DNA from 4 places in the Rhizobium sp. 10PS4 genome. Region 1 is predicted to be linked to each of the others. Evidence: predicted binding sites of a transcription regulator. Region 1 holds the regulator's gene; each other region holds the start of a gene.

Region 1 (3,422 bases):
TCGCCGTCAGCCCTGAAGTCATCCTGATGGACGAGCCCTGCTCGGCGCTCGACCCGATCGCCACCGCCAAGGTCGAGGAACTGATCCACGAGCTGCGCGAGAACTACACGATCGTCATCGTCACCCACTCCATGCAGCAGGCCGCGCGTGTCTCGCAGCGCACCGCCATGTTCCACCTCGGCAATCTCGTCGAGGAGAACGACACCGACAAGATGTTCACCAATCCCGACGATCCGCGCACCCAGGACTACATCATGGGTCGCTTCGGTTGATTTTGGCGACACCAAGCCTTCCCGTTATTCGAGGATAAAGCCCCATGGCATCGACACATATTTTTTCTGCCTACGATGATGATCTGAAGTTCCTGTCCAGGCGGATTTCCGAAATGGGCGGCCTGGCCGAGCAGATGGTCAGCGAAGCCGTCCGCGCCCTCGTCAACGGCGATACCGCGCTGGCGCAGAAGGTCATCTCGGACGATGTGATCCTCGATCACGCCGAACGCGAAATCGGCGACAAGGCGATCGTGACGATCGCCCGCCGTCAGCCGATGGCCTCGGATCTGCGTGAAATCATGGGTTCGATCCGCATCGCCGCCGATCTCGAACGCGTCGGCGACCTCGGCAAGAACACCGCCAAGCGCGTCATCGCCGTCCAAAGCACCGGCGTTCCCCGCAAGCTCGCCCGCGGCCTCGAGCATCTGTCCGAGTTGGCGCTCGTCCAGCTCAAGGAAGTGCTCGATGTCTACACCAATCGTTCAGCCGACAAGGCGAATGCGATCCGTGAACGCGACAACGAGATCGACGCGATGTACACCTCGCTGTTTCGCGAACTTCTGACCTATATGATGGAGGATCCGCGCAACATCACTAGCTGCACGCATCTTCTCTTCTGCGCCAAGAATATCGAGCGCATCGGCGACCATGCCACCAACATCGCCGAGACGATCTTTTACATGACGACCGGCGCACAGCCGGAAGGCGATCGTCCGAAGGACGACAGCGCCAACACCGTCGGCGCGGTGACGGAATAACCGCCCGGGCCAGTCGCCGGACCAGTCAATTGCGTGCGCGCCCGTCCGGGGCGCGCAAAGAGGTCGCAGCCAATTTCTGAATTTGCGCAGGATGAATTGCTTAAATCACCCCCTGATTTAAGGATGATGCGCGAGGAGACCGACACGCATGATCCCGAGAGTTGCAGTTGTTGAAGACGAGGAAGCCCTCAGCGTGCTTCTTCGCTACAACCTCGAAGCGGAAGGCTTCGAGGTCGATACCATCCTTCGTGGCGACGAAGCCGAAATGAGGCTTCAGGAGCGCACGCCCGATCTTCTCATCCTCGATTGGATGCTGCCGGGCGTCTCCGGCATCGAGCTCTGCCGGCGCCTGCGCATGCGGCCGGAAACCGAGCGCCTGCCGATCATCATGCTGACGGCGCGCGGCGAGGAGAGCGAGCGCGTCCGCGGATTGTCGACGGGTGCCGACGATTATGTCGTCAAGCCCTTCTCGACCCCCGAGCTCGTTGCCCGCGTCAAGGCGATGCTGCGCCGCGCCCGTCCCGAGGTGCTGTCGACCGTGCTGAAGTGCGGCGATATCGAGCTCGACCGCGAAACCCATCGCGTCCATCGCAAGAGCCGCGAAGTCCGCCTCGGCCCTACCGAATTCCGCCTGCTGGAATTCCTGATGTCGTCGCCGGGCCGGGTGTTCTCCCGCTCGCAGCTTCTCGATGGCGTCTGGGGCCACGATATCTATGTCGACGAGCGCACCGTCGACGTCCATGTCGGCCGTCTGCGCAAGGCGCTGAATTTCTCCAACATGCAAGACGTCATCCGCACCGTCCGCGGCGCCGGTTATTCGATGGAAGCCTGAGGGCTTCCATTCTGGTTACTGACAGAGTCGACCGACGACTTTTTCGTCGTGCTCGGGCTTGTCCCGCTGCTGTCCGGTTCGCGGCGATAGACCGCCCCTCATCCGGCTGCCGCCACCTTCTCCCGCTCGCGGGGCGAAGGGACCCGCTGCGACGTCTCCGTTCCCCGTCCTCCACCTCTCGTGTGGCAAGTCCCCTCGCCCCGTTTACGGGGAGAGAGTTAGGGTGAGGGGCAGCCATCTCGCAATAAGCGCTTCCATCCACTCGCATAAAAAAACGGGCCACTCGGCCCGCTTTCTGCATTCTAAACGATGTTCGCTCGTTCAGCTGGCCCGCGCCGCTGCCCGGCGGCGTTCATTCACCGGCTGGTAGGCGAGTTTCTGGTGATAGCCGCAATAAGGCGAATTGTCGGGGGATTCGCAGCCGCAGAAATGGAAGTCGTCCTTCAGCGGATCGCCGACTGGCCACTTGCAGGTGCGTTCGGTCAGTTCCGTCAGGCCGAGGCGGCGCGAAATCGGCACCACCACGTTGCCCCTCGGCACGTATTCCATTTCCTCGATCGTTTCGATCTCGATCTCTTCCTTCAGCATCGTCGCGCCCTGCTGGCGGGTGACGGTGCGGGTCGTGATCCGGGAGGCGTAGTTCGGTGCGCGCGGCGCCGATGTGTTGCGCTTCGGCGTTCGCGCCGCGGTGTTGGTGCCGCCGGCCTTGGCACGGCCGGGAAGGCACAGCCGGTGCACTTTGCCGATGACCGCGTTTCTGCTGACCCCGCCAAGCTGCGCAGCAATCTGGCTGGCGCTCAGTCCTTCGGCCCAAAGCTTCTTGAGTTTCTCGACCCGCTCGTCTGTCCAGTTCATGCCCTGTCTCCACCTTTTGCGTTGGTGATGGCAGAATCCCTCACCGTTGTCCCGGGAGCTCCGAAACAAGAAACGCTTGATCAATTTTGGTGACTAGTTCCGCCGCATGCAGTCTAGTAATTGATCTTTAACCTAGTGTGAGGCTGACTCCGTGACAAGAGTCGCATGAATCCGGATGAATCGAATTCGTAGTTTTCCCCAACTTGCTGCCCCTGCGTGTCATTTCTGCAATAATGCCTGTTGATGACTGAAAATGCCGCTGTACACCCTTGCTGCATACGCTAAGGGCGCCGTTTTGTTGACATTGCAGCGCGAAAAGGAAATAGTGCCACTCGCCGCCGCAAGGCGGCATTTTTGATTTTTCGGGCCTGGTTTCCTTAGCCGGAGTCATTGCCCGGCAACTTTGATGGAGATCGCGCCATGGCTGAAGCCGCGCTTTATGACACCTATTCTCGTGCCCCACTGCGGTTCGAGCGAGGCGAGGGCGTATGGCTGATCACCGAAAGTGGCGAGCGATATCTCGATTTCGGCGCCGGCGTCGCCGTCACCTCCGTCGGCCACAGCAATCCGCATGTGGTCGGCGCATTGAAGGAGCAGGCCGACAAGGTCTGGCACCTGTCGAACATCTATGAGATCCCCGGCCAGGAGCGTCTGGCAAAGCGCCTGACGGACGCCACCTTCGCCGACAAGGTGTTCTTCACCAAT
Region 2 (3,422 bases), on a different contig from region 1:
TCTTCTCACGCCTGCCGAAATGGCCGCCGTCGACGCGGCCGCTGCCGCGTCCGGCATCGACTCTTTCGACCTGATGGAGAGGGCAGGTGCGGCAGTCGCGGCGGCTGCTCTGCGCCTTCATCCCGGAGCTTTGCGTTTCGTCATACTCTGCGGGCCCGGCAACAATGGCGGCGACGCCTATGTCGCAGCCCGCCATCTGCAGGAGAGTGGGGCCAACGTGGCGCTCTACTATCTCGGCGATCCCTTGAGGCTGAAGGGCGATGTCGCCCGCGCCCGCATCGGCTGCGCGTCGGAGGGACAGGAACTTGACCTCTATCGGCCGGAAACCGGCGACGTCGTCATCGATGGCCTGTTCGGGGCTGGGCTTGGTCGCGCGGTGTCGGCCGATGTGCGCGCGCTGATCGAGCGCGTCACCGAGGCCGCTATTCCCGTGCTCGCCATCGATCTGCCCTCCGGCCTCGATGGCCGCACCGGCAAAGTGCTGGGGGCTGCCTTCCGGGCCTGCAACACCATCACCTTCATGACCCGCAAGCCCGGCCATCTGCTGATGCCGGGCAGGGAGCTTTGCGGTGAATTGGAGGTCTTCGACATCGGTATCCCCGCCCGCATCATCCGCGCCGAGGCAGGCGGTATCATCGCCGAGAACAGGCCGGATGCCTGGAAGAGTGCGCTGCCGGCCGAGCAGTTGGAAACCCACAAATACAAGCGCGGTCATCTGGTCGTCTTCTCAGGCGTGGCCGACAAGACGGGTGCGGCGCGCATGTCGGCGATCTCGGGCCTGAAGGCCGGCGCCGGCTTGGTGACGATCGCCGCCCCCCGCGCGGCGATGGCCGCCAATGCCGCGCATCTGACCGCCGTCATGCTGCATGCCATCGACGACGAGGCCGACCTCGGCAACTGGCTCTCCGACAAGCGGCTGCAGACCTTCGTCCTCGGCCCCGGTTTCGGCATCGGCGCCAGGGCGCGCGGCTTCGTCGCCGCCTTTGCCGATCGTCATCTGGTGCTCGATGCCGACGGCATCTCCTCGTTCAAAGACGATCCGCAACAGCTGTTTGATCTTTTCCGGGGTGAGCCGCGTCTGGTGCTGACACCGCACGAGGGCGAATTCGCGCGGCTCTTTCCCGATATCGGCAGCGATGATGCGCTCGGAAAGGTGGATAAGGCTGTGGCCGCCGCCCGCCGCGCCAATGCCGCGATCATTTACAAAGGCGCCGATACCGTTATCGCAGCACCCGATGGACGTGCGCTCATCAATACCAACGCTCCCGTCTGGCTTGCCACCGCCGGTTCCGGCGACGTGCTTGCCGGCATCATCGGCGGCTTGCTCGCCCAGGGCCTGCCGGCCTTCGAGGCCGCGGCTGCCGGCGTCTGGCTGCACGGCGAGGCTGGCCAACGCGCCGGCAAGGGGCTGACGGCGGAGGAGCTTGCAGCCGAGGTATTGCCGCTTTAGCGCCGCCGCATCCTCTTGCACCTCGAACGCAGAAGCAATCCGCACCGTCGGTCTGGCCGTGGCGCGGGCTGCGTTGTTTTACCATTATAAATGCGGCCGATGTGTCAGTTGAGTGACGGTTTTATTTCGAATTTTTAGAGCGACATCGATCAGTCCAAGAATGTCCTGCGCGGAGAATCAGCAACCCGCAAAACTAAACTGTCATTAAAATGTTAATTAATGGAAATACTTAGTCGTGTCAGGAATTCCTGTCGGCTGGAACACGGGTTCGGACAGTGGGTCCTGAGCTGATCTGGTTTGAATTCTGATCGAAGTGCGCAGTCAACGGTTGCGAGGGGAAGCGCCGATGGAACGTTTTTTTCGGCAAGTCCACAGAGTGACGACCGCCGCCGCCGGCTTTAGCGGACTTGCGGCAGTTGTCGGTTCACTCTTCATCGCTCCTGCAGCCATGGCCGAGCCCATTCGCGGCGCCGGCTCCACATTCGCGGCACCCATCATCGCGAAGTGGGCAGAGATCTACGAGAAGGCGCGGATGGATGACGGCGACTTCAGCTCACCCGATTGGACGGTAGATTACGAGCTCGTCGGTTCGCTGGCAGGCCTGATGCGCCTTGATCAGCCGGAGCTGGATTTCGCTGCGACCGATGTGCCTGTCTCCCACGACGAGCTTTTAAAGCATGGCCGCCAGCAATTTCCGATCGTGCTCGGCAGCGTGGCGATTGCCGTCAATCTTGACGGTATCGACAAGGGCCGTATCAACCTGACTGGCCCGCTGCTTGCGAATATCTATCTCGGCAAGATCCAGTCGTGGGCTGACCCTGCCATCAAGGCGATCAACCCGGAGATCAGCCTTCCCGATCAGAAAATCAGCCCGGTTAGCCGCAAGGATGGATCAGGCACCACCTTCATGTTCACCGAATTCCTGTCCTCGGCAAGCCCGGAATGGAAGGCGGCACATGGAGCGGATACGCTGATCGCCTGGCCTGTGGGGACGAGTGTCGAGGGAACCGGGGATCTCATTCGCGCGGTGCAGGCAACCAAGGGGGCGATCGCCTATGCCGATTTTGGCCAGGTCGAGCGTGCAAACCTGCCCTATGCCGCTGTTCAGAACAAATCCGGCCAGTTCGTAAAACCGGGACCGGATGGCGTGCGGGCTGCCGCCAGCACCGCCTCATGGGATGAAGCGAAGGATTTTTCGGTATCGCTCGCGGATCAACCGGGAGAGGCGGCCTATCCGATCAGCGGCGCAACATTTGCTGTCGTTCCAATCACGGGACAGGCGCCCAATCGCTATCGCCGCGTGCATGATTTTTTCCGTCTGGCGTTCGAGGCGGGCGGTAAGGACGCCGAGGCGCTGGGCTATGTGCCTTTGCCGCCGCAGCTCGTCAGTCAGATCGTCAAATACTGGCTGAAGCAGGATGCATCCGCGAGCCAGTAAATCGTTCGGGCGCGCATGATACGCGGTCGGGGCATCCCCGACCGTATCAAATCGGGCATGTGACACGCGGGGGCGTCGTTGAAGCGCGCCATTTTGGCGCCAAGGGGGTAAGGCGTAATGAACATCGACATTTTCAAGGATATTCTTGTGCCTGTTATTGGCGGGCTGGGGATATTCATGCTCGGTCTGGAGTTCATGTCGAACGGCATCCAGGCACTCTCCGTCAACAAGATGCGCGCATTTCTCGCGAGAGCCGCAGGCACGCCGATCAAGGGCGTCATCGCGGGAACGCTCATCACCGGTGTCATCCAGTCATCCACGGCAATGACGGTCATGGTCGTCGGCCTCGTCAATGCCGGCGTTGTCGGCTTGCGTCCGGCGATCAGCGTCATCATGGGCGCCAACATCGGAACGACGCTCGGAAACGGCCTGATCGCCTTGCCGCTCGGTCCTCTTGGCCTGATCTTTGCGGGTGTTTTTTCACTGGTCTACTGCTTTGCCAAGAGCGAGCGCATCCGCAACGTCGCGCTTGCC
Region 3 (3,422 bases), on a different contig from region 1:
GGCAGGTCGTCGGCGTAGGAATCGGAGGAATAGAGGAAACCGCCCTCCTCCTGCACCAACCGAAGCGTATTGTCGGAAGGCTTGCCCTGATACAGGCCATAGGGCCGCTCGCCGGTAAGCTCGGTATGCAGGCGCACCGCTTCGAGGATATGCTTGCGCTCCAGATCTTCAGGAAAATCCTTGTATTCCAGCCAGCGGTAACCATGGCTGGCGATCTCCCAACCGGCCTCCTTCATCGCGGCGACGGCCTCGGGGTTGCGGGCCATCGCCAGCGTCACGCCGTAGACGGTTGCCTGCACCTTGAGATCGGTGAACATCCGCCAGAGCCGCCAGAAGCCTGCACGCGAACCATACTCATAGATCGATTCCATGTTGAGGTTACGCTGCCCTGGCCAGGCGGCCGCGCCGACGATCTCCGACAGCAGGTTTTCGGAAGCCGGATCTCCGTCGAGGATCGAGCTTTCGCCGCCCTCCTCGTAGTTGATGACGAACTGCACGGCGACGCGTGCCTCGTCCGGCCATTTCGGATCGGGCGTCAGACGCCCGTAACCGACGAGATTGCGCGGATAAGTCTCGGATACCATCAAATCACCTTCTGAAAAGACGGGGAACGGTAGCATCCGCAGCTGGAATGTCGAGACGGAAACTGCTCCGCCGGATTTTGCCCTTACGGCACAAGCCTTTAGCCCATCGGCAGACTCAAGCTATTTTGCGCGCGCTGACCTTGCCCATCGGATGCAGCGAATGAACGCGGAAAGGACCGCCAGTGCCCTCCTCGATCATCAGAGCCACGTTCGAAACCGTGACAGGTTCGCAGAGGACAGGCTCGAAGATCGTCCGCAACGCCGGCTCGATGCGCGGCATGTCGATCGCGTTGACGGGGCCAGTCACCGGCATATGAAAGCGGAACTCCTCCATCACATAGGGATTGCCCCAGCGATGCAGATTGGAAAATTGCGTCGCCGACAGCCCGTCCGGATCGCTGCGTTCGATCTCGGCCTCGCTGAGCGGTGCGCGGAAACGATCGAATTCCTGCACGATCGCCGAGGCGAGATACTGGATCTGCTCGCAGGGCGTGCTCGGCAGCAGGCTGTAGAAATTGCCGAGCCGGGCGACTTCGATACGCGGAATCTGGAAGGGAACGAAGGTCCCGGAAAAACGCATGAGATCGCGCAGGAGTTGCGATTCTGGCATGTCGCGGGACAAGTGGAACGGCGCCTTCAAAACGCCGTGAAATCCGTAGCGCCGCGGCACGGCGGTATGGAAGGCAATCTCGTGAATGCCGAGGCCACGAACTGCCGGAGGCTCCATCATATCGCCCGAAAACACGTTTCGGCCAAGCCAATTGGCGGCCACGAGCGACAACGGGTCGCTCGCCGGAGGCGTGAAGCAAATGGCATAGCGCATGCAATTTCCTCCATCAAGGAAGTGAGAGCCGTTCAGATCCGGCGCTGTCGATGCGCAAGCAGATAGGTGATTTGCATGACAGAATAACGAAAGGCAGCGGCGTCTAATTCACGTTTAACGTGAAGCCACCGCAATGTGGCTTGAAATTGCGAAGCTTTCCGGCAGCAAAAATCCGCAGTCTGTATCGCTTGCGATACATATCGCCGCCTCCGCCAGCCGGTGGGCGAGGCCGAAACTGACCTTAAAGCCGCCGGTCAGCGCGATCAGGCGCCGGTGGTCGGGATGGCGACCGATCATCGGATCCCGATCGATCGCCTTCGGGCGAAGCCCGGCCCAGCGCTCGACAATAGGGGCGTCGCGAAGCGTCGGTACGATGCCCCGCGCCGCCTCGATCAGCACGTCGAGTTGGACGTCGGTGGATGTAGGATCGTCAAAACGGTTCTCACTGGTGCTGCCGATCGCCGCGTGCCCGCCCTCATGCGCGACGACATAGAGCCCGTCGAGGAAGATCGTCGGCAGCGCCGGGTCGATATCGGCTTTCAACAATGCCGCCTGCCCCTTCACCGGCTGGCCGAGCGGTTGTTTCAGCCCCGGCGTCAGGCCCTGCAACAACGGAAAGGACTGATGGCCAGCGGCCAGGATGCAGTGACTGAAAACGATGGTTTCGCCGTTGATTTCGGCCGTACCGCGATCGGGATCGAGGCCGGCAACCGTCGCATGCTCCAGGATGCGAACATGCTTTGCCCGCCGCAGGAAGGCGATGAGCGCTGCGACCAGCAAGCGAGGCGCAACGCGGGCGGCGAGCGTGTCATGCACGAAGCCGCTCTCGCCGGCAGACGCCTCGATCCAGCCGTTGACCGGCGGCCCGTCGAGCACATGCCAGTGAAAGCGGCGGCCGCCCGCCCGCCAATGGCGTTCGGCGTCCTCGGAGTGGCCACGCGCTATTGTATTGAGATGCGGTTTCGGCAGCGGGATAAGCCGTCCGGAACGGCGGTAACCGGCAGAAAGTCCGGTCTCGGCTTCGAGCGCGGCGATCTCGGTTTCGAGCGAGACCAGCGCATCGAACTGGAACTGCTTCTTCTCCGACCACCGGTCCGGCATATGCGGCATCAGCGCGCCGAGCAGGCCGCCGCTTGCACCTTCGCCCAATCTGCCGGCGTCACTGATAAGAGTCCGGATGCCCCGGCGCTCGGCATGGACGGCCGCCCACAGACCCATGATGCCGCCGCCGACGATCAGCAATTCTGAGGACGATTGACCTGAGACCGGCTGAGGACTATCGGCTTTTTCCATGACAGACGTGAACCCCGATCAGATTGGCGCAGGCGCCCCGCAGCCGCTCGAATGGCGCGACGGCGATATGCCCTATTCCACCGCCTTTGGCGATCACTTTTATTGCCAGACCGACGGGCGGCTGGAATGCGGCCACGTCTTCCTCGCCGGTAACGGCCTGCCGGAGCGCTGGAACGGGCGGCAGGCATTCCTGATCGGTGAGCTCGGCTTCGGCACCGGCCTGAACTTCGCCGAGACCTGGCGGCAATGGAAGCTCCACCGTGCAGACGGCCAGCACCTGCATTTCACCTCCTTCGAACTCCACCCGATGCGCGGCGAAGAAATCGGCCGGGCGCTGTCGCACTGGCCGGAGATCGATGCAGAACGCGAGGCGCTGACGTCGGCGTGGCCGCAAGCGCCCGATGGCATCGTTGAGCTCGATCTCGATGCCCAGACGACGCTCAGCGTGGTCTGCGGCCATGCCTTGGAGGGCGTGGCCGCAGCCCCGCCCGGCTTCGACGCCTGGTATCTCGACGGCTTCGCCCCGTCGCGCAACAGCGATATGTGGTCGGAGCAACTGATGCGGCTCGTCTGCGAGAAAAGCGCAGCCGGCGGCACCTTCGCCACCTATGCGGCGGCTGGCTTCGTGCGCCGCAACCTCATCGCCGCAGGTTTTGCCGTCGAGCGCCGCAAGGGCTTTGCCGGCAAGCGCGAAATGCTCTGTGGCGCCAAGGCGTCACCCG
Region 4 (3,422 bases), on a different contig from region 1:
GGCGTGGCCGCATATCTGTCGTTCCAATTCGCCTTCGCCAATGGTGAGCTGACCGCTTTCGGTCAGGCGATCTATGTGAGCCCACTGAAGTGGGTGGTCATTCTGGCGCCGCTGGCTCTGGTGTTCTTCCTGAGCTTCCGGATCCATAGCATGACGGTGGCCGCCGCGCAGACGACCTTTGCGGTCTACGCCGCGCTCGTCGGCCTGTCGCTCTCGTCGATCTTCCTGATCTACACGGGCCAGAGCGTCGTTCAGACCTTCTTCGTCACCGCCGCCTCCTTCGGCGCGCTGTCGCTTTACGGCTACACGACGAAGCGTGACCTGTCGGCGATGGGCTCGTTCCTGATGATGGGTCTTTTCGGCCTGATCATCGCTTCGCTGGTCAACATCTTCCTGGCGTCGTCCGCCGTACAGTTCGCGATCTCGGTACTCGGCGTGCTGATCTTCGCAGGCCTCACCGCCTACGATACGCAGCGGATCAAGGAATTGTACCTGGAAGCCGATGACGTCGCCGTCGCCGGCCGCAAGGCGATCATGGGTGCGCTGACGCTCTATCTCGACTTCATCAACCTCTTCATGTTCCTGCTGCAGTTCATGGGCAACCGTAAATAAGCAGGACCGAGTGAGATCGAAAAGGCGGCTTCGGCCGCCTTTTTTGTTGCGCAGGCTTTCACGGGATGGTTTTAGAAAGCCCTTGCCGCCCTTATGGATATGCTGCTGAAATGTCCTTCCTCCTGCGCGATGCTTCGAATGCCGATATCCCCGCCATTGCCGATATCTATCGCGAATCGGTCCTGAACGGCGTCGCGAGCTATGAGATCGTCCCGCCCTCCGAGGCCGAGATGGCAGTGCGTTTTTCGGCGATCGTCGGCCAGCAATATCCCTATATTGCAGCCATCGGCACGGACGGGACGCTTCTCGGCTACGCCTACGCCTCGGCGTTTCGCGCGCGTCCCGCCTATCGCTGGCTGGTCGAGGACTCGATTTATCTGGCGCCTGAGGCCCGCGGCCGGGGCATCGGCAAGGCGCTGCTCGCCGAACTGATCATCCGCTGCACCACCCTCGGCTTTCGGCAGATGGCTGCCGTCATCGGCGGCGCCAGCCCCGCATCGATCGCGCTCCATCGCGCGGCCGGCTTCGCGGAGGTCGGCCTGATGAAGGGCACCGGCTATAAACACGGCCGCTGGCTGGATACGATGTTCATGCAGCGCGCGCTCGGCGAAGGCATGAGCACCGATCCGGACCCGTCCGTCTATCCCGGCACGCTGTTTAACGGCTGATATGGCTTAATGCATGTCGCCCAAAAGTGTGCAACGGTTTTGGGATAACGACATGCATAAATCAAAGACTTAAAGCGCGACGCGCTTTAATTGTCGACGAGCTTCAGGGCCTTGTCGAAGACCTTCAGCACTTGGTTCAGCTCGTGACCGCGCTTCAGGATCGTGCCGTTGACGCTGATTACGGAATAGGCGCCCTGCTTGGCGGCAAGCTTCGGGTTTTTCTCGATGCGGAAGAGCGGCATTTCGCCGGAACGCTTGAAAACGGAAAAGACGGCCCTGTCCTTCAGGTGATCGATGGCGTAGTCGCGCCATTCACCATCACCGACCATCCGGCCGTAGATCCAGAGGATCGCGTCCAGTTCGCGCCGGTGGAAGGTCACCGGAAGCGGGTCCTTGCTTTGTTTGTATTCCCTGAGATCGACGACGACTGAGGAACTATTGTCGACGGAGCGGCTCTCGCCGTGTCGCAAATCCGGCTGATCTGTCATCAGTCTCCCGAGGCCTCCGCTTGTGACAGGAGGGTGACAGTTTGCCCGAGCCGCCGCAAATTGCAAGAGTGCCAGCCGTCACATTCAGCCGCACGACAACACCGCACGTCTCTCGCGCAAGGACGCTGTAGCACTTTGAGTCAGTGCATCATGCCTTCCGAAAGTTGCGTTCGATTTCGGAAAGCATGATGCGCTGGACAGGTCAACGCTTTCTCTGCAGCGCCGCATTTCAGTCAAAACAGCGCCTCATTTGCAGGAGATTTATGAATTCCGGTTTGGCGCCAGCGCGCCAAAGGGCCCGGCGGAGCGTATCGACCTTAACCCCAGCCCCGAATACGCTCGGCCGGGCCGCCCGGAACTTCGTCCGTAACCGGACGAAGTGTCAGATATTTTTACCAGCCATCACTACGGTCGCGCCAAGGATCGCAGCCGGATCGCCGTCTGCGGTCGCCGATTGCAGCAGGATGGCGCAGCCCTCGAGCTGCGGCCGCTGCAGGACGCTGGCAGGCAGCGTCAGGCTGGTTGCCTTGCCGTCCCACATGCCGACGGTTTCGACATTGGTGACGCTGTGCAGATAAGAAATCTTCTTGCCGCTGTTCTCGCCTTTTTCGACGTCGATCGTCTTTTCCTTATCGAAATAGACCATCACGACATTGGCTTTGCCCTGTCCCGCGCCGATCTTGATCTCCAGCTCGTCGCCGCGCATCGCGGCGCTGATTGGAACGGTCAGCCCATTGCCCTCGCTGCTATAGGTATCGATCTTGCTGTTGATGCCATTCAGATCGGCGCCGGCCAAATGGTCGCGTCCGTTGACGATGGCTTGCGGCGTGTAGACGTTGCTGCGGCCCATCGTCTTGGCATAACCATACTGCCGCTCGGTATTTTCCTTGGAGCTCAACGTATCGGCCCAGCCGAGATAGTTCCAGTAATCGACATGATAGGCGAGCGCGATGACATCGCCCTGGTTCACCAGCTTGCGAAAAGCGGCATCAGCGGGAGGACAGGAGGAGCAGCCCTGCGACGTGAAGAGTTCGACGACACCTTTCGGCGTGCCGTCTTCGGCCTGCAGCGGGCCTGAGAGAACAACGCCGGCGATTAGCGGAAGCAAAAAACGGGGGGACATTCACCTGCACCTCTTTTTCAGCGCCGACGGCATGTTTGAACCGGCGGCCCTGACATATGAACGTACGAATAATCCTTCCGGGTCCAAACGAAAAGTCACGAACGGGTGAGACGAAGCTCGACAGGAACTTGCGCAAAACAAATCATCGTGAGTGCCGTTTGAATACTGCCGCCGCAAAGAAAAAGCCGCCGGAAACTGCTCTCCGGCGGCCATTATCATGCGAGTTTCTTAAAAATCAGGCAGCGAGATCGCGCAGAACCGTCTGCAGGATGCCGCCATTGTTGAGATAGATCACCTCGTCGAGCGTATCGACGCGCGACAGCAGCGGAACCTCCTTCACGGTGCCGTCGCCATAGGTGATCCTGGCGATCTTCTTCTCGCGCGGCTTGATCTTTTCGAGGCCTTCGATGGTGACGAGTTCATCGCCCTTGAGGCCGAGGCTCTGCCAGGTCGTGCCCTCTTCGAAGACGAAGGGGATGATGCCCATGCCGACCAAGTTCGAGCGATGGATGCGCTCGAAGGACTGGGCGA

Evidence for each region. The regulator PhoB, encoded in region 1, activates phosphate uptake and scavenging genes when phosphate is short. The targets are predictions, from matches to a motif close to TGTCATNNANCTGTCAT.
Region 2: a site for PhoB is predicted at 1,552-1,568, ahead of pstS (phosphate ABC transporter substrate-binding protein PstS). Genes of this name have one in related genera too.
Region 3: a site for PhoB is predicted at 1,483-1,499, ahead of RWJ89_RS30055 (DUF1045 domain-containing protein). Genes of this name have one in related genera too.
Region 4: a site for PhoB is predicted at 1,791-1,807, ahead of RWJ89_RS19170 (DUF2794 domain-containing protein). Genes of this name have one in related genera too.

The regions. Positions count from the first base shown of each region.
Region 1 is NZ_JAWDIW010000007.1:237,941-241,362, reverse strand. It holds gene pstB (phosphate ABC transporter ATP-binding protein PstB) at 1-272, shown strand, start outside; gene phoU (phosphate signaling complex protein PhoU) at 317-1,030, shown strand; gene phoB (phosphate regulon transcriptional regulator PhoB) at 1,179-1,862, shown strand; gene RWJ89_RS15700 (GcrA family cell cycle regulator) at 2,184-2,717, opposite strand; gene RWJ89_RS15695 (aspartate aminotransferase family protein) at 3,138-3,422, shown strand, end outside.
Region 2 is NZ_JAWDIW010000004.1:65,132-68,553, reverse strand. It holds gene RWJ89_RS08395 (NAD(P)H-hydrate dehydratase) at 1-1,450, shown strand, start outside; gene pstS (phosphate ABC transporter substrate-binding protein PstS) at 1,797-2,888, shown strand; gene RWJ89_RS08385 (Na/Pi cotransporter family protein) at 3,006-3,422, shown strand, end outside.
Region 3 is NZ_JAWDIW010000019.1:52,494-55,915, reverse strand. It holds gene puuE (allantoinase PuuE) at 1-584, opposite strand, end outside; gene RWJ89_RS30055 (DUF1045 domain-containing protein) at 700-1,407, opposite strand; gene RWJ89_RS30050 (NAD(P)/FAD-dependent oxidoreductase) at 1,522-2,700, opposite strand; gene mnmD (tRNA (5-methylaminomethyl-2-thiouridine)(34)-methyltransferase MnmD) at 2,699-3,422, shown strand, end outside.
Region 4 is NZ_JAWDIW010000009.1:285,394-288,815, reverse strand. It holds gene RWJ89_RS19180 (Bax inhibitor-1/YccA family protein) at 1-612, shown strand, start outside; gene RWJ89_RS19175 (GNAT family N-acetyltransferase) at 723-1,280, shown strand; gene RWJ89_RS19170 (DUF2794 domain-containing protein) at 1,367-1,768, opposite strand; gene RWJ89_RS19165 (DUF1223 domain-containing protein) at 2,151-2,891, opposite strand; gene acnA (aconitate hydratase AcnA) at 3,127-3,422, opposite strand, start outside.